4 regions of the Streptomyces sp. Qhu_M48 genome follow, and region 2 is predicted to be linked to each of the others. Evidence: riboswitches for the same ligand, from Rfam matches in the RefSeq annotation. Region 2 holds a riboswitch; each other region holds the start of a gene.
The links. A riboswitch is a leader RNA that binds a small molecule or an ion and turns the genes downstream of it on or off. The one in region 2 is predicted to bind cobalamin.

Region 1: linked by a shared signal. The riboswitch ahead of cobN (cobaltochelatase subunit CobN) and the one ahead of ACRRSS_RS14745 (energy-coupling factor ABC transporter permease) in region 2 are both predicted to bind cobalamin.
Region 3: linked by a shared signal. The riboswitch ahead of ACRRSS_RS09550 (cobalamin biosynthesis protein) and the one ahead of ACRRSS_RS14745 (energy-coupling factor ABC transporter permease) in region 2 are both predicted to bind cobalamin.
Region 4: linked by a shared signal. The riboswitch ahead of ACRRSS_RS29665 (ribonucleoside-diphosphate reductase subunit alpha) and the one ahead of ACRRSS_RS14745 (energy-coupling factor ABC transporter permease) in region 2 are both predicted to bind cobalamin.

Annotation. Positions count from the first base shown of each region.
Region 1 is NZ_CP195432.1:8,017,763-8,022,760, reverse strand. It holds gene cobN (cobaltochelatase subunit CobN) at 1-2,788, opposite strand, end outside; cobalamin riboswitch at 2,828-2,979, opposite strand; gene ACRRSS_RS36200 (cobalamin biosynthesis protein CobG) at 3,179-4,441, shown strand; gene ACRRSS_RS36195 (precorrin-8X methylmutase) at 4,438-4,998, shown strand, end outside.
Region 2 is NZ_CP195432.1:3,222,774-3,227,771, forward strand. It holds gene ACRRSS_RS14725 (FAD-dependent oxidoreductase) at 1-118, opposite strand, end outside; gene ACRRSS_RS14730 (energy-coupling factor ABC transporter ATP-binding protein) at 334-1,209, opposite strand; gene cbiQ (cobalt ECF transporter T component CbiQ) at 1,206-1,955, opposite strand; gene ACRRSS_RS14740 (energy-coupling factor ABC transporter substrate-binding protein) at 1,962-2,498, opposite strand; gene ACRRSS_RS14745 (energy-coupling factor ABC transporter permease) at 2,495-3,193, opposite strand; cobalamin riboswitch at 3,223-3,429, opposite strand; gene ACRRSS_RS14750 (PTS-dependent dihydroxyacetone kinase phosphotransferase subunit DhaM) at 3,542-3,988, opposite strand; gene dhaL (dihydroxyacetone kinase subunit DhaL) at 3,985-4,695, opposite strand; gene dhaK (dihydroxyacetone kinase subunit DhaK) at 4,722-4,998, opposite strand, start outside.
Region 3 is NZ_CP195432.1:2,050,957-2,055,954, reverse strand. It holds gene ACRRSS_RS09565 (alpha/beta hydrolase) at 1-791, opposite strand, end outside; gene ACRRSS_RS09560 (anion permease) at 1,212-2,480, shown strand; gene ACRRSS_RS09555 (hypothetical protein) at 2,493-2,714, shown strand; cobalamin riboswitch at 2,841-2,983, shown strand; gene ACRRSS_RS09550 (cobalamin biosynthesis protein) at 3,016-3,987, shown strand; gene ACRRSS_RS09545 (cobyric acid synthase) at 3,984-4,998, shown strand, end outside.
Region 4 is NZ_CP195432.1:6,641,519-6,646,516, reverse strand. It holds gene ACRRSS_RS29670 (ribonucleotide-diphosphate reductase subunit beta) at 1-219, opposite strand, end outside; gene ACRRSS_RS29665 (ribonucleoside-diphosphate reductase subunit alpha) at 219-2,591, opposite strand; cobalamin riboswitch at 2,724-2,850, opposite strand; gene ACRRSS_RS29660 (GNAT family N-acetyltransferase) at 2,902-3,402, opposite strand; gene mctP (monocarboxylate uptake permease MctP) at 3,588-4,998, opposite strand, start outside.

The DNA of each region.
Region 1 (4,998 bases), 4.8 Mb from region 2:
CGGCGTCGTCGAGGAGCCCGATGACGTGCGGGAACGCGTCCCGGAAGAAGCCCGAGATGCGCAGCGTGACGTCGACGCGCGGGCGGCCGAGCTCGGCGAGCGGGATCGGCTCCAGGCCGTTCACGCGGCGCGAGGCCTCGTCCCACAGGGGGCGGACGCCGAGCAGGGCGAGGGCCTCGGCGACGTCGTCACCGGCGGTGCGCATGGCGCTGGTGCCCCACAGGGAGAGGCCCACGGACGTCGGCCACTCGCCGTTGTCGGTGCGGTAGCGCTCCAGGAGGGAGTCGGCGAGCGCCTGTCCGGTCTCCCAGGCGAGCCGGGAGGGCACGGCCTTCGGGTCGACGGAGTAGAAGTTCCGGCCGGTCGGCAGGACGTTGACGAGGCCGCGCAGCGGCGAACCGGACGGGCCGGCCGGGACGAAGCCGCCGTTCAGGGCGTGCACGGCGTGCGTCAGCTCGTCGGTGGTGGCGGCCAGCCGCGGCACGACCTGCTCGCAGGCGAACCGCAGGACGGCGTGTACGTCGGGGCCGTACGCGGCGGCCACGGTCGCGACGGCGTCCACGGACCACTCCGCCGCCTCCATCGCCTCGACCAGCTCGCGGGCCTTCGCCTCCGCCTCGTCGGCGGTGGTGCGGGTGGCGGCCGACTCGTCGAGACCGAGGGCCTCGCGCAGACCGGGGAGCGCCTGCGTGCCGCCCCAGATCTGGCGGGCGCGCAGGATGGAGAGGACCAGGTTGACCCGGGCCTCGCCCTCCGGGGCGCCGCCGAGGACGTGCAGACCGTCACGGATCTGGGCGTCCTTGACCTCGCACAGCCAGCCGTCGACGTGCAGCAGGAAGTCGTCGAAGCCGTCGTCCTCCGGGCGCTGCTGGAGACCGAGGTCGTGGTCGAGCTTGGCGGCCTGGATCAGCGTCCAGATCTGGGCGCGGATCGCGGGCAGCTTCGCCGGGTCCATGGAGGAGATCTGCGCGTACTCGTCGAGGAGCTGCTCCAGGCGCGCGATGTCGCCGTAGGAGTCGGCGCGGGCCATGGGCGGCACGAGGTGGTCGACGAGGGTCGCGTGGACGCGCCGCTTGGCCTGCGTGCCCTCGCCCGGGTCGTTGACGAGGAACGGGTAGATCAGCGGGATGTCGCCGAGGGCCGCGTCGGGGCCGCAGGAGGCGGACAGGCCGGCGTTCTTGCCGGGCAGCCACTCCAGGTTGCCGTGCTTGCCCAGGTGGACCATGGCGTCGGCGCCGAAGCCGCCGTCCTCGGCGCGGGCGGCGATCCAGCGGTAGGCGGCGAGGTAGTGGTGGGACGGCGGGAGATCGGGGTCGTGGTAGATCGCGATCGGGTTCTCGCCGAAGCCGCGCGGCGGCTGGATGAGGATCAGGAGGTTCCCGCGGCGGAGGGCCGCGAGGACGATGTCGCCTTCTGGGTCGCCCTCGGCGGTACGGGAGCGGTCGAGGAACATCTCGCCGGGCGCCGGGCCCCAGTGCTCCTCGACGTGGGTGCGGAGCTCCTCGGGCAGGGTCGCGTACCAGCGCTTGTAGTCGGCCGCCGGGACGCGGACCGGGTTGCGGGCGAGCTGCTCCTCGGTGAGCCAGTCCTGGTCGTGCCCGCCGGCCTCGATGAGGGCGTAGATCAGCTCGTCGCCGTCGCCGGAGACCAGTCCGGGCAGCTCCTCGACGGGCCCGAAGTCGTACCCCTCCGCGCGGAGGCGGCGGAGGAGGGAGACGGCGGAGGCGGGGGTGTCGAGGCCGACGGCGTTGCCGATGCGGGAGTGCTTCGTGGGGTACGCGGAGAGGACGAGCGCCAGCTTCTTCTCGGCGTTCGGGATGTGTCGGAGGCGGGCGTGCCGTACGGCGATCCCGGCGACCCGGGCCGCGCGCTCGGCGTCGGCGACGTACGCGGGCAGGCCGTCCTCGTCGATCTCCTTGAAGGAGAAGGGGACGGTGATCAGGCGGCCGTCGAACTCCGGCACGGCGACCTGGCTGGCGGCGTCCAGCGGGGAGAGGCCCTCGTCGTTCTCCTCCCAGGCGGCGCGCGAGCCGGTCAGGCAGAGCGCCTGGAGGATGGGCACGTCGAGCGCGGCGAGCGCGCCCGCGTCCCAGGCCTCCTCGTCGCCGCCGGCCTGCGCCTCGGCGGGCTTGGTGCCGCCCGCGGCGAGGACGGTGGTGACGATCGCGTCGGCGGTGCGCAGGCGGTCGAGCAGCTCCGGCTCGGGGGCGCGCAGGGACGCCACGTACAGCGGGAGCGGCTGCGCCCCGGCGTCCTCGATCGCCGCGCAGAGGGCGTCGACGAAGCCGGTGTTCCCGCTCATGTGGTGGGCGCGGTAGTAGAGCACGGCGACGGTCGGGCCGGTCGTCGTGCGGGCGGCGCGCTCCAGGGGGCCCCAGGTGGGGGCGGCGGCCGGGGGCTCGAAGCCGTGGCCGGTGAGGAGGGCGGTGTCGGAGAGGAAGCGGGCCAGCTGCTCCAGGTTCCCGGGGCCGCCGTGCGCGAGGTAGGCGTGTGCCTCGGTGGCGACGCCGATGGGGACGGTGGACGCCTCCATCAGCTGCGCGTCGGGGGCCTGTTCGCCGCTGAGGACGACCACGGGCTTTCCGGCGGCGCGGACCGCTTCGAGGCCGTCCTCCCAGGAGCGGAGGCCGCCGAGGAGACGGACGACGACGAGTTCGGCGTCGTCGAGGAGGCCGGGCAGTTCGGCGAGGGGGAGACGGGCGGGGTTGGCGAAGCGGTACTCCACCGGGCCGCCGGCCGCGCGGGCGCTGAGCAGGTCGGTGTCGGAGTGCGACAGCAGCAGAAGCATGGCGAGCGCAGGCCTTCCTCGGGGTTGTCCGCGCCCCGGGTGGTCGTATGGATGGCGGGAGTTCCTGACTCACCGGTCCGGGATCGCGCGAACGCGCGGCCCGGGCCGGCTCACAGTGGCGGGACCGCGCCGGATTCTCACCGGGCTTCCTCCCCGGGGTCCTGGGACCCCATGCCGTCTGCATAGTAGATCGTGAGGTCGGCGGGCCGGGGCGGGCGGGAGGGTCGGCCGGATCACACTGCCCGCCGGATCGTCCTCCGGGCCGGGGCGAGCGGGAGGGTCCGCCGGACCACGCTGCCCGCCGGATCGTCCTCCGGGCCGGGCCGGGGCGCGGAGTCGGCCGGATCACACCCGGTGGGTGCCCGGTTCCCCGTCGGTATGCTCGCCGCCATGCCGCCGACCCCGCCCCCGACACCCGACCCGGGCGAACCTCGCATTCGGGACCGTGGCGACGCGTGTCCCGGGGCGCTGCGCCTGCACTCCGCCGACGACGGCCGCCTCGCCCGACTCCGCCTGCCCGCAGGTCGTTTGACGTCGCGTCAGGTCGAGGTCCTGGCGGCTGCGGCGGAGAGTCTCGGCGACGGACGGCTCAGCGTCACCTCGCGCGGCAACGCGGAGCTGCGCGGCCTCGCGGACGACTGCGGGGCGGAGCTGGCCGCACTCCTCTCCGGGGCGGGCCTGCTGCCCTCCCCCGCGCACGAGCGCGTCCGCAACATCGTGGCCTCCCCGGCCGCGGGCCTGGACGGACTCGGCGCCGCCGACGTGCAGTTGTGGGCCCGTGCTCTCGACGACCTGCTGTGTTCCGCGCCCTGGGCGGCGGCGCTCTCCGGCCGGTTCCTCTTCGTCCTCGACGACGGCCGGGGCGATGTGGCCGGCCTCGGCGGCGATGTGACCTTGGTCGCAGAAGAGGGCGGCACGGCCCTGCTCCGGGTCGGCTCCCAGTGCCTCAGGGTCCGCGCCGCCGACGCCCCCGCCGCCGCGCTCGCCGCCGCCCGCGCCTTCCTCACCGCCGCCGAAACCGCCGGAACGGGGGCCTGGCGGGTCCGGGAGCTGCCCGAGGGCCACCACCCGGACCTCGGCGGGCTCGTCGGACCCGGCGGACCCACCGGGCTCGGCGATCCCGGCCACCCCGGCGCCGGACCCGTCCCCGTACCGCCGCTGCCCCAGGCCCCGCCCCTCGCGCCCGGGCCGCTCGGCGTCCGCGCCCTGCACGTCCTCGCGCCGCTCGGCCGGCTGACCGCCGCCCAGCTGCGGGCCCTGCTGCCCGCCGACGAAATCCGGTTCACGCCCTGGCGCGGAGCGGTCGTCGTCGGAGCGGACCACGACCGGCTGCCCGGACTCGCGGCCCACGGGCTGATCACCCGGCCCGACGCACCCGGCGTCGGCGTCACCGCCTGCACCGGGCTGCCCGGCTGCGCCAAGTCCCTCGCCGACGTGCGCGCCGACGCCGCCCGCGCCCCGGCGGGGCTCCTGGCCTTCCACTACTCCGGGTGCGAGCGGCGCTGCGGACACCCGCACGGCGTCTGGGCCGGCGCCGTCGCCACCGGCGCCGACACCTACCTGGTGGACGGCGTCCCCGTCCCCCGTACCTCCCTGGCCGAAGCGGTCGCGGCGGCTCGCGCCCCGTCAGCCCACACGACACCCACGAGATGAGCGAGAGCACCACGATGTTCGACTACGAGAAGGACGGGGCGGAGATCTACCGCCGTTCCTTTGCCACGATCCGCGCCGAGGCGGATCTGGCGGGCCTGCCCGCCGACATCGCCCAGGTGGCGGTCCGGATGATCCACGCCTGCGGCATGACCGACCTCGTCCAGGACATCGCGTACTCCCCCGGGGTCGTCGCGAGCGCCCGCGCCGCCCTCCGGGCCGGTGCGCCGATCCTCTGCGACGCGCAGATGGTCGCCAGCGGTGTCACCCGCAAGCGGCTGCCCGCCGACAACGAGGTGATCTGCGCGCTCTCCGACCCGTCGGTGCCGGGCCTCGCCGCCGAGCTGGGCACCACCCGCTCCGCCGCCGCCCTCGAACTGTGGCGGGACCGCCTCGAAGGCTCCGTCGTCGCCATCGGCAACGCGCCCACCGCCCTCTTCCACCTCCTGGAGATGGTCGCGAAGGGCGGGCCCCGCCCGGCCGCCGTCCTCGGCATACCGGTCGGCTTCATCGGCGCCGCCGAGTCCAAGGACGCCCTGGCCGCCCAGGACCTCGGCCTC
Region 2 (4,998 bases):
GCTCGAAGCCGTGCTCGGTCTCTTCGAGGCCGACGTGCATCGATCCCATGATCACCCGGTTGGGCAGGGTGGTGAACCCGAGGTCGAGCGGGCTCAGCAGGTGCGGGTACGGGGTCATGCGGGCGCCTCCTCGCGCAGGAACGTCGACCTCAGTTGTAGGGGACCCCTTCCCGTTATGCAACTAGTTGCAGAAGATCTGGCGCGTGATGTCTACTACTCAGTAGCAAACCCCTCCGGAGCGACGCCTCCGGAACGACGCCTCCGAAGCGGACGTCTCCGAACCGGACCTCTCCGAACCGGGCGTCTCCGCGGTGGACATCCCCGCGGTGGACGTCAGCGCCCCTGCTCGGCGGCGTGGGGAACCGCGGTCGGAGCCGCGGCGGTCCAGCCCTCCAGGTCCTCCGGCGTACGCGGCTCGGGAGCGTCCGGCCCGAGCAGACCATGGGCACGGAGCAGACGGGCCACCGCCGTGCCCCACGGGCGCCGCAGCCGGGCCGCGTCGAGCAGCTCGTCGTCCGCGAGGAGCTCCGCGACCGGCCCGGTCCGCAGCCCCGAAGGGGACAGCACCGCCGCCTCGTCCGCCCAGCGCAGCGCCAGATCCACGTCGTGCGTCGCCATCAGCACCGTCGTGCCGGTCTCGCGCAGCCCCCGGAGCGCTTCGAGCAGCCGCTCCTGCCCGTGCGGGTCGAGGCCCGCCGTCGGCTCGTCCATGATCAGCACCCGGGGCCGCATGGCCACCGCGCCCGCGATCGCCGCCCGCTTGCGCTGCCCGTACGACAGCAGATGCGTCGGCCGGTCCGCGAGCGCCACGATGTCCAGCGCCTCCAGCGCCTCCCGCACCCGGAGCCGTACCTCCTCCTCCGGCAGCCCCAGGTTCATCGGACCGAACGACACGTCCTGGCCCACCGAGGCGGCGAACAGCTGGTCGTCCGGATCCTGCACCACCAACTGCACCGTGGTCCGGAGCCGGGTCAGCCCCTTCCGGTCGTACGCCACCTCCGCGCCGTCCAGGAGCAGTGAGCCGCTCCCGCACCGCAGCCCGCCGCTGAGCAGCCGCAGCAAGGTCGTCTTGCCGCTGCCGTTGCGTCCGAGCAGCGCGACCGCCCGCCCCTCGGCGACGGTGAAGTCCACGCCGGAGAGGACCGGGGGCCCGTCCTCGTAGGCGAAGCCGGCCTGCGCCAGTTCCACGACAGGGGTCGGAGACGTCACGGAAGGAGCCTTTCCAGTACGAGGGTGAGGGCGACGAGTCCGGCGAGCAGCACGCCCGTCGCCGCGAGGAACGGGCGGGAGAGCGCACACGCGGGCACCAGGACCCGCAGCGTCCCGTCGTACCCGCGCCCCGCGAGCCCCGACTGCAGGCGCTGCGCCCGGTCGAAGGCCCGGACGAACGTCGTCGCACCCAGGCCGGCCAGCGAACGCCAGGTCGCGGCCCGAGTGGTGTGCCCGAGCCGGGCGGCCTGGGCCTGCCGGATCCTGGACATCGCGTCGAGCAGCAGGAAGATGATCCGGTACATCACCAGCGCCACGTCCACCACCGGCCCCGGCACCCCGGCCCGTGCCAGCCGGGGCAGCACGTCGGACACCGGCGTCGTGAACGCGAAGAGCAGCACCCCGAGCGAGGCCGCGGCGGTCCGCAGCAGCAACGCGCCCGCGTGCGTCGGACCGTCCGGCGCGAGAGCCACGAGCCCCCGGGCGCCGCCCACCTCGAAGAGCAGCGGAATCGCGCCCGTGACACAGAACCCGAGCGGGATCCGGAACGCCCGCCACAGCGCCCGGCCCGGCACACCGGCCGGACCGAGCAGCACCGTGAGCGTGGCCGCCGCGACGAGGACCGCGCCCGGCCACGGCGGCAGACCGACCGCGCACAGCGTCAGACCGAAACCGAGCAGCGCCTTCTCGGCGGGATGACGGTGGCGCCAGCGACTGCTGTGCGCCGCCGCGTCGATCGGCAGCATCGGCGGCTACGCGTCCCGCCCACCGACGGAACCGGAGCCGGAACCGGGACCGGAGCCGGGTCCAGAGCTGGACCCGGAATCGGGACCGGGCCCACGGGTGGGCTTGGCGTCGGCACCGGCGTCCGAACCGCCACCGGTTTCCGAACCGCCACCGGTGGCGGACCCGGACCCGGAGGCGGACTCGGCCCCGGACCCGGTGGGGGACCCGGCCCCGGGCCCGGTGGCGGCCCCGGCCGCCTCCGCGAGCGCCGTGCCCTGCCGGCGGCCGCGCCGCAGGCCGAAGTAGTACGCCAGGACACCGGCGCCCAGGGCGGCCTGGAGGGCGAAGAGCGCGGACTCGATCTCCCCGGACGGCGGCTCGTACAGCGGACTGAACCACGGCTCGTAGTCGGGCCGGAGTTCCGTGATCGCGGTCTCCGCCTCCGCGTCCGCCCCGGCGAACGGTTCCTCCTTGTGGTCCCCGAGCCCCAGCGCCAGCGGAAGCACCGCGAGCGCGGCGACGACGAGCAGCAGCAGGGCGTTGATCCTCGCGTTCCGGCTCATCGCGCGGCCGCCTCCTCGCGTCGCTCGGTCCCGCGCCCGGCGAGGACGCCGAGCCGGGTCAGTTCGCCCTTGCTCGACTGCGTGAGCAGCCGCATCACGAGCACGGTGAGCAGGCCCTCGCTGACCGCGAGCGGAATCTGTGTGAGGGCGAAGATCCCGCCGAACTTCGCGAGCGCGCCGGGGATGCCGCTGCCCGGGTCCGGGAAGGCGAGCGCCAGCTGCACGCTGGTGACGCAGTACGTGGACAGGTCGGCGACGAACGCGCCGAAGAAGACGGCCACCATCAGGGGAGTGCCGAACCGGCGCGCCAGCAGGTACGTCCCGTACCCCGCCCAGGGACCGACGATCGCCATGGAGAAGACGTTCGCGCCGAGCGTCGTCAGCCCGCCGTGGGCGAGCAGCAGGGCCTGGAAGAGCAGGGTGATCGTGCCCAGGACCGCCATGATGGGCGGCCTGAACAGGATCGCGCCCAGACCGGTACCGGTCGGATGGGAACAACTACCCGTCACCGAGGGCAGCTTGAGTGCCGACAGGACGAAGGTGAAGGCGCCGGCCGCGCCCAGGAGCAGGGTGGACTCGGGGTTCGACCGCACCTCGCGGGTGAGCGCGCGGGCTCCGTGGACGACGAACGGCGTGGCCGCGACGCCCCAGGCGACGGCGTGCGCAGGGGGTAGGTACCCCTCGGCTATATGCATGGTTGGGAGACCCTCTCCAGCACCTCGTGGATGGACAACGCACCCTGGCCGGTCTCCTGGCTGACGGTCATGCCGTCCGACTCCGCCTTCCCACACCACGACGGTCTCCCGACGCGGTCCAGTGGCTTCCCCTGGGGCGTTCCCAGCGGGGGTGGAGCCGGACCTCCCGATCACAGTGGCGAGGGCCGCACCGGTTTCGCACCGGTTTCCCGTACACCAAGGCGCTGTGACACTAGTGCGTTGACCTGCTGGATCACAACACGGCCGCTACCGGGCGCGGCCTTCCGGCCACGGCGCGCGGTCGTCCGTGTCCGCTCCACGGGCTCTCGCCACCCCCGCCTCACCCGCTCACTCCTTGCGGTAGGCGTACGCCTCCCCGGCCGCCGCCGCCACCGCGTCGAGGTCCCCGCCCGCGCTCGCCGTGACGAGCGCGGCGACCGCGCCCTCCACGAAGGGAGCGTCCACCAGACGGGCTCCCTCGGGCAGTTCGTCGCCCTCGGCGAGCAAAGCCTTCACGGTGAGCACCGCGCTCCCGAGGTCGACCAGGATCGCCACGCCCGCGCCCCGGTCCACGGCCCGCGCCGCCTCGGCGATCAACTCGGAACTCGTCCCCAGACCACCGTCCGGGGTCCCGCCGGCCGGCCGGACCGGTGCCAGGTCGCCGCCGCCGGCGAGCCCCCGCGCCAGCTCGGCCACGGCCGACGCGACGGCCGCGCTGTGCGAGACGAGCACGATCCCGACGCCACCCCCACCCCTCACGGCCGTCACACCGCCCTCACCACCGATGCCCGTCACGCCGCCCCCTCCGCTCCCGAGCCCGACGTGCCCGCGGTCTCCGTACCCGAGGTCTCCGCGCCCCGGCCCTCCGCTTCCGAGCCCGACGTACCCGAACTCTCCGCGCGCGCGGTCTCGTCGAGCGTCGCGAAGAGCAGTGCCGAGGACGTGGCCCCCGGGTCCTGGTGCCCGACCGACCGCTCGCCCAGATAGCTGGCCCTGCCCTTGCGGGCCCGCAGGGGTACGGTCGCGAGGGCGCCCTCCTCCGCGGCGGTGCGGGCGGCCGCGAACGAGACCCGCAGCCCCTCCACAGCCGGTACGAGCGCGTCCAGCATCGTCTTGTCGCCCGCCTGGGCGCCGCCCAGCTGGGACACGGCGGACACGCCGGAGGAGAGCGCCTCGGCGAGCTGCGCCCGGCTGATCCGCCCGTCGTCGCCCAGCGTCTTGCCGGTCCGGCGCAGCAGCGTGCCGTACAGCGGTCCCGACGCGCCCCCCACCGTGGAGATCAGCTGCCGTCCGGCGGTGGTGAGGGCGGCGCCCGGTGTGGCCGGCGGCTCCTTGGCCAGGATCTCGGTCACGGCGGCGAACCCCCGCCTGAGGTTGGTGCCGTGGTCGGCGTCGCCGATGGCCGAGTCGAGTTCGGTGAGCCGGTCCGCCTCGCGGTCGACGGCCTCGGCCATCGCGGCCAGCCAGCGCACCAGGAACTCCGCGCCGAAGGTCTCCGTCATGTCGCTCTCCTCTTCCCTGGCTCGTCTCACCGGCCCCAGCGCAGCGCGGGCGTCTCCACCGGCGCGTCCCACAGGCGGAGCAGCTCCTCGTCCACCTCGCAGAGGGTCACCGAGCAGCCGGCCATGTCCAGCGAGGTCACGTAGTTCCCGACGAGGGTACGGGCCACCGGCACGCGCCGCTCACCGAGCACGCGCTGCACCTCCGCGGTGAAGCCGTACAGCTCCAGGAGCGGGGTCGCGCCCATCCCGTTCACCAGGGCGATCACCGGGCCGGTGGGACGGAGGTCGTCGACGACGGCGTCG
Region 3 (4,998 bases), 1.2 Mb from region 2:
AGGACCGGGGAGTCGAGGACGAGGCCGCTGATCCGGTCGCGCACCCCGGACTCGGCGGCGGCGCGCAGGGCCATCGAGGCTCCGGTTCCCCAGCCGTGCAGGACGACCTTGGCGGCGCCCCGGCGGACGGCGTAGCGGATCGCCGCGTCGACATCGCGCCACTCGGAGTCGCCGAGGTGGGCCAGGCCGTCCGGGGAGGCGGGCGCGCCCTCGTCGCCGCGGTAGGCGGGGACGAGGACGGGGATCTTGCGGTGGTTGTAGAAGGGGACGACGTTCAGCGGTTGCTCGCGGGTGGTGCCGAGGCCGTGCAGGGCGATCACCCAGGTGGTGCGGGGGGCCGCCACCAGCCAGCCCGGCAGGGGGCCGAGCTCGCCGGGGATCTCGACGTCCTCCTGCGCGAGCCCGAGGGCGCTGATGGGCGTGCCGATGTGCAGCTGGGGCGTGAAGCGGACGCGGGCGCCGGGGCCGAGCACCCCGAGTTCGACCCGTTGCAGGCGTCGCACGACGGTGTCGGCGGTGTGCGGGACCCGGTCGAGGACGGGGCCGACGACGGCGTGGAGTCCGTGGCCCTCGATCCCGTACGTGCCGGGGCGCAGTGAGGCGATGCTGCGGGTGAGGGTGATCCGCTCGGGGCCGGTGGCGTGCACGGTGAGCCGTGGGTCCCCGGGCAGGGGATGTCCGGACGGCGCCCTGAGGGCGACGTCGCTGGCGTACCGGCCGGCCGCGATCACGGCCGCGCCGACACCGAGCAGAGTGGTGACGGCCGCTGCCGTCGCTGTAGCCGGGCGCACGCTCCCAGTCTCGGCAGGGTGCGGTCGAACTGCCACCGGACGGACCCGGGCGGGGGGAGGGGTGAGGAGGGAGCGGGGCGGGGCACGCTCCCCCGGGGCACGCGCTCCCCGGGCCTCCGCGAGCCCCTCCATGGAGTGACATGGGTCTCGTCCGCGGGGTCCCCCGGTCGGATGGTTCGGTCCGGGGAGCGGAACCGGATGGCGGAGGAGGAACCGGGGCAGGTCGCACGTGCCCTGTGATGGCCCGGATTACCCGGGGTTGCGGGGTGACCGCATCGTGGACACCCGGCTCGTCCGGGGGTTAAGCGGAATGCCTTGACACCGGATAGGGACACCACGCCGCCCGACCCAGTTCACCTTCCGTTCACTCAGGTTGCCTACGTTCGGCTCGCCACTGACGTCAAACGATTGCCTGGGTAAATGGAACACATCACGCTGCTGCTCGCCATTGTGGTCGTGACAGCTCTCGTGTTCGATTTCACGAACGGTTTCCACGACACCGCCAACGCGATGGCCACGACCATCTCGACCGGTGCCCTCAAGCCGAAGACGGCGGTGGCCATGTCCGCCGTGCTGAACCTCGTCGGCGCGTTCCTGTCCGTGGAGGTCGCCAAGACGATCTCCGGCGGGATCATCAACGAGGAGGGCATCCGCACAGAGGTGATCTTCGCCGCGCTGGTCGGCGCCATCCTGTGGAACCTGCTGACCTGGCTGCTGGGGCTGCCGTCCAGCTCCTCCCACGCCCTCTTCGGCGGCCTCATCGGCGCCGCGGTCATGTCGGCCGGCTGGTCGGCCGTGAACGGCCCCACCATCGTCACCAAGGTCCTCATCCCGGCCATCGCCGCGCCCCTCGTCGCCGGCCTCGCCGCGATGGCCGCCACCAGGCTGACGTACAAGATCAAGGCCAACCCCGAGGCGAAGGCCACGGCCAAGGGCTACCGGGCCGGCCAGATCGCCTCCGCCGGTCTCGTCTCCCTCGCCCACGGCACCAACGACGCCCAGAAGACGATGGGCATCATCACCCTCGCCCTGGTCACCCAGGGTGTCGTCGCCCCCGGCTCGAACCCTCCGATGTGGGTCATCGTCTCCGCCGGTGTCGCCATCGCCCTCGGCACCTACCTCGGTGGCTGGCGCATCATCCGCACCATGGGCAAGGGCCTCACCGACCTCCAGCCGCAGCAGGGCTTCGCCGCCCAGACCAGCGCCGCGACGGTCATCCTGGCCTCCTCGCACCTGGGCTTCTCGCTCTCCACCACCCAGTCCTGCTCGGGTGCCGTGATGGGCGCCGGCCTCGGCCGCAAGGGCGGTGTCGTCCGCTGGTCGACCGCCACCCGGATGTTCGTCGCCTGGGGTCTGACCCTGCCCGCCGCGGGTCTGGTCGGCGCAGGCGCCGAGTTCCTCACCAAGCAGGGCCCCTGGGGCATCGCCGCCGTCGCGGTGCTGCTGGTCGTCGGCTCCGCCGTCATCTGGTCGCTCTCCCGCCGCAAGCCGGTCGACCACAACAACGTCACCGACGACGACCTCGACGCCGAGCCCGCGGGTGTGGTGACCACCGCCATCGCGGCCGTCACCCCGCCGCCGGCCGCCGGTTCCGTCGCCGCCGTCGCGGACGAGGACCTCAAGACCACCATCCCGGCGCCGGTCCCCACGGACCCGGCCGCTCCCCCGGCCCCCGCCGCAACGGTGTAAGGAACGAACGACATGAAGATCGACTGGGCAGCCCTCGGCTCCGTCTTCGGAGTCAGCCTCGTGGCGACCGTCGCCCTCGTGGGCCTCTTCACCCTCGGGATCGTCGGCCTCGGCAAGCAGGAGGAGGCCGCCGCCCGCGGTGACTCCGCCGCCCTGGCCCGCACCGGCGCCTACGCCTGCTTCGGCCTCTGCCTCGCGGCCGTGGCCTACGGCATCTACCTGATCGTCGCCTGACGGTCCCCGCTCCACCGGCCGGGCGGCCCGCACTCTCGGTGCGGGCCGCCCGGCCGTCGTCTGTCCACCGCCCTCTCTGTGGTGCTCCGCACAGTGCGCCGCCGCAGGTCAAGGGTGAGTTGACGCCCCTTCTCGGGGCGTGGTGGACTGCCGAGGCCATTACGGCGGCAGAAGAGGAAGTCCGGTGCGAATCCGGCGCGGTCCCGCCACTGTGACCGGATCCCCAGGGTCCGGGAGTCAGGAACTCTCGCCGCCGGTCACGTCGATCCAGGGCGCGGACCCTGAGTGAGGACAGAGCGCCATGCCCGGCCGCAGCAGTACCACCGGTGTGTTCGCGTACGGCGCGGCCGCGGGCCTCGCCGTCGACCTGCTCGTCGGCGACCCCCGGCGCGGACACCCCGTCGCCGTGTTCGGCCGGGCCGCCGCCGCCGTCGAGGAACGCCTCCACCACGACCACCGCGGCTGGGGCGCCCTGCACACCGCCGTCTGCGCCGGCTCCACCGTCGCCCTGGGCGCGCTCGCCGCACGGGCCGTGCGGAACCGCCCGGCCGCCGCCGCGGCCCTCACCGCGGCCTCCGTCTGGGCCGTCGTCGGCGGTACGACCCTGGGCCGGGAGGCACGCGCGATCGGCGGGGCGCTGGCCGCCGGCGACCTGGAGGTGGCCCGGGAACGGCTGCCGCACCTCTGCGGCCGCGACCCGCACTCCCTCGACGGACCGGCGATGGCCCGCGCGGTCGTCGAATCGGTCGCCGAGAACACCTCCGACGCCGTGGTCGGCGCCCTCTTCTGGGGCGCGGTCGCGGGCGTACCGGGCCTGCTCGGCTTCCGGGCCGTCAACACCCTCGACGCGATGGTCGGCCACAGGTCGCCGCGCCACCGCCGATTCGGCTGGGCCTCGGCCCGGCTCGACGACGTGGCCGGCTGGCCCGGGGCCCGGCTGACGGCCGCGCTCGCGACCGTCGCGGGCGGGAACCCCCGCGGGGCCGTACGGGCCTGGCGCGCGGACGCGGCGAAGCACCCCAGCCCCAACGCGGGCCCCGTCGAGGCCTCCTTCGCGGGGGCCCTCGGCGTACGGCTCGGGGGGACCCTGGCGTACGGCGGCCGGGTCGAGCACCGGCCGGTGCTCAACGGGGCGGGGCGGCCCGTCGAGATCGCGGACATCGACCGGGCGGTCGGCCTCTCGCGCCGGGTGACCGCGCTGACCCTGGTCGCCTGTGTGGGCGGCCGCATCATCATCGGTGCCCTGGCGGCCCGGAAGCGGAGGAACGCATGAGGGGCGGAGGGCTGCTCGTCGCCGGGACCACCTCCGACGCGGGCAAGAGCGTCGTCACGGCCGGCATCTGCCGGTGGCTGGTCCGGCAGGGCGTCAAGGTCGCGCCCTTCAAGGGACAGAACATGTCCCTCAACTCCTTCGTCACCCGCGAGGGCGCCGAGATCGGGCGGGCCCAGGCCATGCAGGCGCAGGCCGCCCGCGTCGAGCCGACCGCGCTGATGAACCCGGTGCTGCTCAAGCCGGGCAGCGACCGCTCCAGCCAGGTCGTCCTGATGGGCAGGCCGGTCGGTGAACTCAGCGCTCGCGGCTACCACGGAGGGCGCCAGAAGGAGCTGTTCGAGCCGGTCCTGGCCTGCCTGGAGGAGCTGCGGAGCACGTACGACGCGGTGATCTGCGAAGGGGCCGGCAGCCCGGCCGAGATCAACCTGCGGCGCACCGACATCGTGAACATGGGCATAGCGCGGGCCGCGCGGCTGCCCGTGGTCGTGGTCGGGGACATCGACCGGGGCGGGGTCTTCGCCCAGTTCTTCGGGACGACGGCGCTGCTCGCGCCCGAGGACCAGGAGCTGATCGCCGGATACCTCGTGAACAAGTTCCGGGGCGACGTGACCCTGCTCGAACCCGGGCTCGACATGCTGTACGACCTCACCGGGCGGCGGACCTTCGGCGTCCTGCCGTACGCCCACGGGCTCGGCATCGACGAGGAGGACGGCCTCCGGGTCTCGCTGCGCGGCACCGTCCGCGAGTCGGTCGTGGCGCCGCCGGTCGGCGCGGACGTGCTGCGGGTCGCCGTCTGCGCCGTACCCCTCATGTCCAACTTCACGGACGTCGACGCGCTGGCCGCCGAGCCGGGCGTCGTCGTCCGGTTCGTCGACCGGCCCGAGGAGCTCGCCGACGCGGACCTCGTCGTCGTGCCCGGCACGCGCGGCACGGTCAAGGCACTCGCCTGGCTGCGGGAACGCGGCCTCGCCGACGCGCTCGCCCGGCGCGCCGCCGAGGGCCGCCCGGTGC
Region 4 (4,998 bases), 3.4 Mb from region 2:
GCCGGTCGCGAAGAACGCGACCAGACGGCCGATCATGTGCTGCTCACCGGGGGTCAGCTTGGCGAGGTCGGCGACGTCCGAGTGGAGGTCGACCTCCTCGACGGTCCAGGTGTTCTTGATGGCGTCCCGGTAGCGCTCGTAGAAGTCCGGGTAGCGCATCGGACGCAGGGTCAGCTCGAAGCCCGGGTCGAGGAGGTTCTTCTGTTCGGTGGCGTTCATTACTGGCAGGCCTCGCAGGACTCGGGGTTTTCCAGGGAGCAGGCGACCGCGTCGGGGTCGGCGGCCTGCTGGACGGGGATGGTGGCGGCCGCCGTCGACGCCTGGGCGGCGCGGGCGATCCGGGTCGCCGGGCGGGAGCGCAGGTAGTACGTCGTCTTCAGACCCTGCTTCCAGGCGTACGCGTACATCGACGACAGCTTGCCGATCGTCGGCGTCTCCAGGAACAGGTTCAGCGACTGCGACTGGTCCAGGAACGGCGTCCGGGCGGCGGCCATGTCGATCAGACCGCGCTGCGGGATCTCCCACGCCGTGCGGTACAGCTCGCGCACCTCGGCCGGGACCCAGGTGAAGCCGGCCACCGAGCCGTTGGCGTCGCGCAGCGCCTCACGGGTCTGCGCGTCCCACACGCCGAGCCTCTTCAGCTCGTCGACCAGGTACGAGTTGACCTGGAGGAACTCGCCGGAGAGCGTCTCGCGCTTGAAGAGGTTGGAGACCTGCGGCTCGATGCACTCGTACACGCCGGCGATCGAGGCGATCGTCGCGGTCGGCGCGATGGCGAGGAGCAGCGAGTTGCGCATGCCGACGGCGGCGATCCGCTCGCGCAGCGCGGCCCAGCGCTCCGGCCAGTTGAGCTCCACGTCGTAGTGGTCCGGGTGCAGGACACCGCGGGCGGCGCGGGTCTTGTCCCAGGCGGGGACCGGCCCGTTGCGCTCGGCGAGGTCGGCGGAGGCCTCGTACGCGGCGAGCATGACGCGCTCGGCGATCCGGGTGGAGAGCGCGCGCGCCTCGGGGGAGTCGAACGGCAGCTTCAGCTGGAAGAAGACGTCCTGGAGGCCCATCGCGCCCAGGCCCACCGGCCGCCAGCGGGCGTTGGAGTTGCCCGCCTGCTCGGTCGGGTAGAAGTTGATGTCGACGACGCGGTCGAGGAAGGTGACGGCCGTGCGCACGGTGGCGTCGAGCCGCTCCCAGTCGATGTCCGAACCGACCACGAAGGCGCCGAGGTTGACCGAGCCCAGGTTGCAGACCGCGGTCTCGCCGTCGTCGGTGACCTCCAGGATCTCCGTGCAGAGGTTCGAGGAGTGGACGGTGTGGCCGGGCTCGGCGGTCTGGTTGGCCGTCCGGTTCGAGGCGTCCTTGAAGGTCATCCAGCCGTTGCCGGTCTGGGCCAGGGTCCGCATCATCCGGCCGTACAGGTCGCGGGCCGGCATCGTCTTGCGGGCGAGGCCCGCCTCCTCGGCCTTGCGGTAGGCGGCGTCGAACGCGTCGCCCCACAGGTCGACCAGCTCGGGCACGTCCGCCGGGGAGAACAGCGACCACTCGGCGTCCGCGTTGACGCGGCGCATGAACTCGTCCGGGATCCAGTGCGCCAGGTTCAGGTTGTGCGTACGGCGCTGGTCCTCGCCGGTGTTGTCGCGGAGCTCCAGGAACTCCTCGATGTCCGCGTGCCAGGTCTCCAGGTAGACGGCGGCGGCGCCCTTGCGGCGGCCGCCCTGGTTGACCGCGGCGACGGAGGCGTCGAGGGTCTTCAGGAACGGCACGATGCCGTTGGAGTGGCCGTTGGTGCCGCGGATCAGCGAACCGCGGGCGCGGATGCGGGAGTACGAGAGGCCGATGCCGCCCGCGTGCTTCGAGAGCCGCGCCACCTGGTGGTAGCGGTCGTAGATGGAGTCCAGCTCGTCCTGCGGGGAGTCCAGGAGGTAGCAGGAGGACATCTGCGGGTGGCGGGTGCCGGAGTTGAACAGCGTGGGGGAGGACGGCAGGTAGTCGAGCCGGCTCATCAGGCCGTACAGCGCGGCGACCTCGTCGAGCGCGCGGACGCTGTCGTCCTCGGCGAGCCCGCAGGCCACGCGCAGCATGAAGTGCTGCGGGGTCTCGATCACCTTGCGGGTGATCGGGTGGCGCAGCAGGTAGCGCGAGTAGAGGGTGCGCAGACCGAAGTAGCCGAAGCGGTCGTCGCCGGCCGCGTCGATCGTCGCGTCGAGGCGGTCCGCGTGCAGCGTCACGAACGCGGCGGTGCGGTCGGCGATCAGGCCCTCGTGGTGGCCGACGGCGACGGAGGCGGAGAAGGAGAACGAGCCCTGGCTCGCGGCCTCGTCGGCGATGGTGATGGTCAGGAGCCGGGCGGCGAGCCGGGAGTACGCCGGGTCGTCGGCGATCAGGCCGGCGGCGGCCTCGGTGGCCAGCTCGCGCAGTTCCGCCTCGTCCGACGAGGCGCTGCGGCCGCGGAGCGCGGCGGCGGCGACCTTGCCGGGGTCGGTGTCGGGGAGATCGGCGGTGAGGTCGGTCAGGGTCCGCAGCAGCACGGTCCCGGGGCCGTCGCTCTCGACCGCGGAAGCCTCGGCCGAAGCCGGATCGGCGGGCGCGATGGTCACGTGGGGGCTCTCCCTCGCTCGGCTCGGGGCCGCGGCGGGGGGAGGCGGGCACGCGGGGGTCCGGACGCCGGACGCGCTGTGTCCACCGGCCCACTCCGCGGGGCCCGGAAGTCATTGGCACCCGAAACGGACGGACCGGGTGCGCTGGCGGCAGGTCTTCGGACTCACCCCGTACGAAACCGCACGAAGCACACCGTTGCGGGACAGTTCCGGATTCGCGCCGGATTCCCCTGCGTCGACAGCGAGGTCGAGCATACATGTGGGGGGCGTCGCTTGCGGAACCCCCCACATGTTGTGTCGCGCCGTGGACTTAGAACTCCAGGGCGTAGGTGCGCAGAGAGTGGTCGGGGATCGGTTCCCAGTCCCGGTGCGGGGTGCGGACGAAGCCCAGACGTTCGTATACGCGGTGCGCCGAGACCATCGAGGCGTCCGTGGAGAGCACCAGGCGGGCACAGCCGGGAAGCGCCCGGGCGCGCTCGACACAGGCCCTCACAAGGGCCTCTCCGACGCCTCGGCCGCGGGCCTCGCGGGCGACGACGAGCATGCGGAACTCGGCCTCGCCGGCGACGGCGATGTCCGCCCACGGGGTGTCGCCGGTGGCGAAGGTCACGCCGCCGAGGAGCAGCCCGTCACCGTCCTCGGCGACGAGGATCTCGCTCTCGCGGGCCCGCCGCGCGGTGTCCCGCAGCACGTTCAGGTACGAGTCCTCGGCCCCGTACTTCAACAGCCCGTCGTTCAGATAGGTCCCCGCGGTGAGTTCGCCGAGCGCCTCGTACTCCTCGGGCCGTACCGCCCTGATGGTGAAGTCCATGAGGGCAGTGTGCCTGGGGACGGCCGCCTCCTGTCAGCCACCGGCCCCACCCGGGTCGCCGGAACCCCCGGGCCGGAAGCGGTCCCCGGTCCGCGTTCTCGCCGGGGGACGGCGAAGGCCGCCCCGCCTCCGGGAGGAGACGGGGCGGCCTATCGCGGGTCCGGCGGCCGTTTCCGGCCGTCGGGTCAGTGGGTCTCGGCGCCGAGCTTCGGGAGCTTCGTGCTGACCCCGGCGTCGCCGGCGTCGGCCGTGTAGTCCTCCGGGGAGGTCTCGTCGATGCCCTCGGGGGCCTTGACGGCCTTGAGGACGAAGGTGAGGACGACCGTGACGACCAGGTTGAGGACGAAGGCGGTGAGACCGATGTAGCCGATCTCGCCGATGCCCGGGATCTCGGCCGAGGAGCCGCCGAAGTGCTTCTGGGTCGGGCTGGCCACCCCGTACGCGGCGACCGTGCCGTAGAGCATGCCGACGGCCCAGCCGGCGAGCAGCGCCCAGCGGTGGAACCAGCGGGTGAAGAGACCGCCGACGAGGGCCGGGAAGGTCTGCAGGATCCAGATGCCGCCGAGCAACTGGAAGTTGATCGCGACCGTCTTGTCCATGGTGAGGACGAAGGCGAGCGCGCCGACCTTCACCAGGAGCGAGACCAGCTTGGAGACCTTGGTCTCCTGGGCCGGGGTCGCGTCCGGTTTGATGAAGTCCTTGTAGATGTTGCGGGTGAAGAGGTTGGCCGCGGCGATCGACATGATCGCGGCCGGGACGAGTGCGCCGATGCCGATCGCGGCGAAGGCCACGCCCGCGAACCAGTCCGGGAACATCGTCTCGAAGAGCTGCGGGATGGCGAGCTGGCCGTTCTTCACCTGGATGCCGGCGGCGATCGCCATGAAGCCGAGGAGCGCGAGCAGGCCCAGCATCAGCGAGTACAGCGGCAGGATCGTGGTGTTGCGGCGGATGACCTCACGGCTCCGGGACGACAGCGTCGCAGTGATGGAGTGCGGGTACATGAAGAGCGCGAGCGCCGAGCCGAGCGCCAGCGTCGCGTACGTCCACTGGCCGGCCTCGCCGGGGACGAGCGCGCCGCGCGGCTTGTCGGTCGCCGGGTTGGTCTGCGCGTACGCCTCGCCCGCCTTGGCGAAGATCTCGTCGAAGCCGCCGAGCTTGATCGGGATGTAGATGATCGCCACCGCGATGACGATGTAGATCAGGGTGTCCTTGACGAAGGCGATGAGCGCCGGGGCGCGCAGACCCGAGGAGTACGTGTACGCCGCGAGGACACCGAAGGCGATGAGCAGCGGAAGGTCCTTGATGAACCAGTGGGTGGTCTCGCCGCCGCCGACGCCCATCACGTCCAGGACGGCCTGGATGCCGACGAGCTGGAGCGCGATGTACGGCATGGTGGCGAGGATGCCGGTGACCGCCACCGCGAGGGAGAGGCCCTTGGAGCCGAACCGGCCGCGCACGAAGTCCGAGGTGGTGACGTATCCGTGCTTGTGGGAGACCGACCAGAGGCGCGGCAGGAAGGTGAAGATCAGCGGGTACACGAGGATCGTGTACGGCACGGCGAAGAAGCCGGCCGCGCCCGCCGCGTAGATGGCCGCC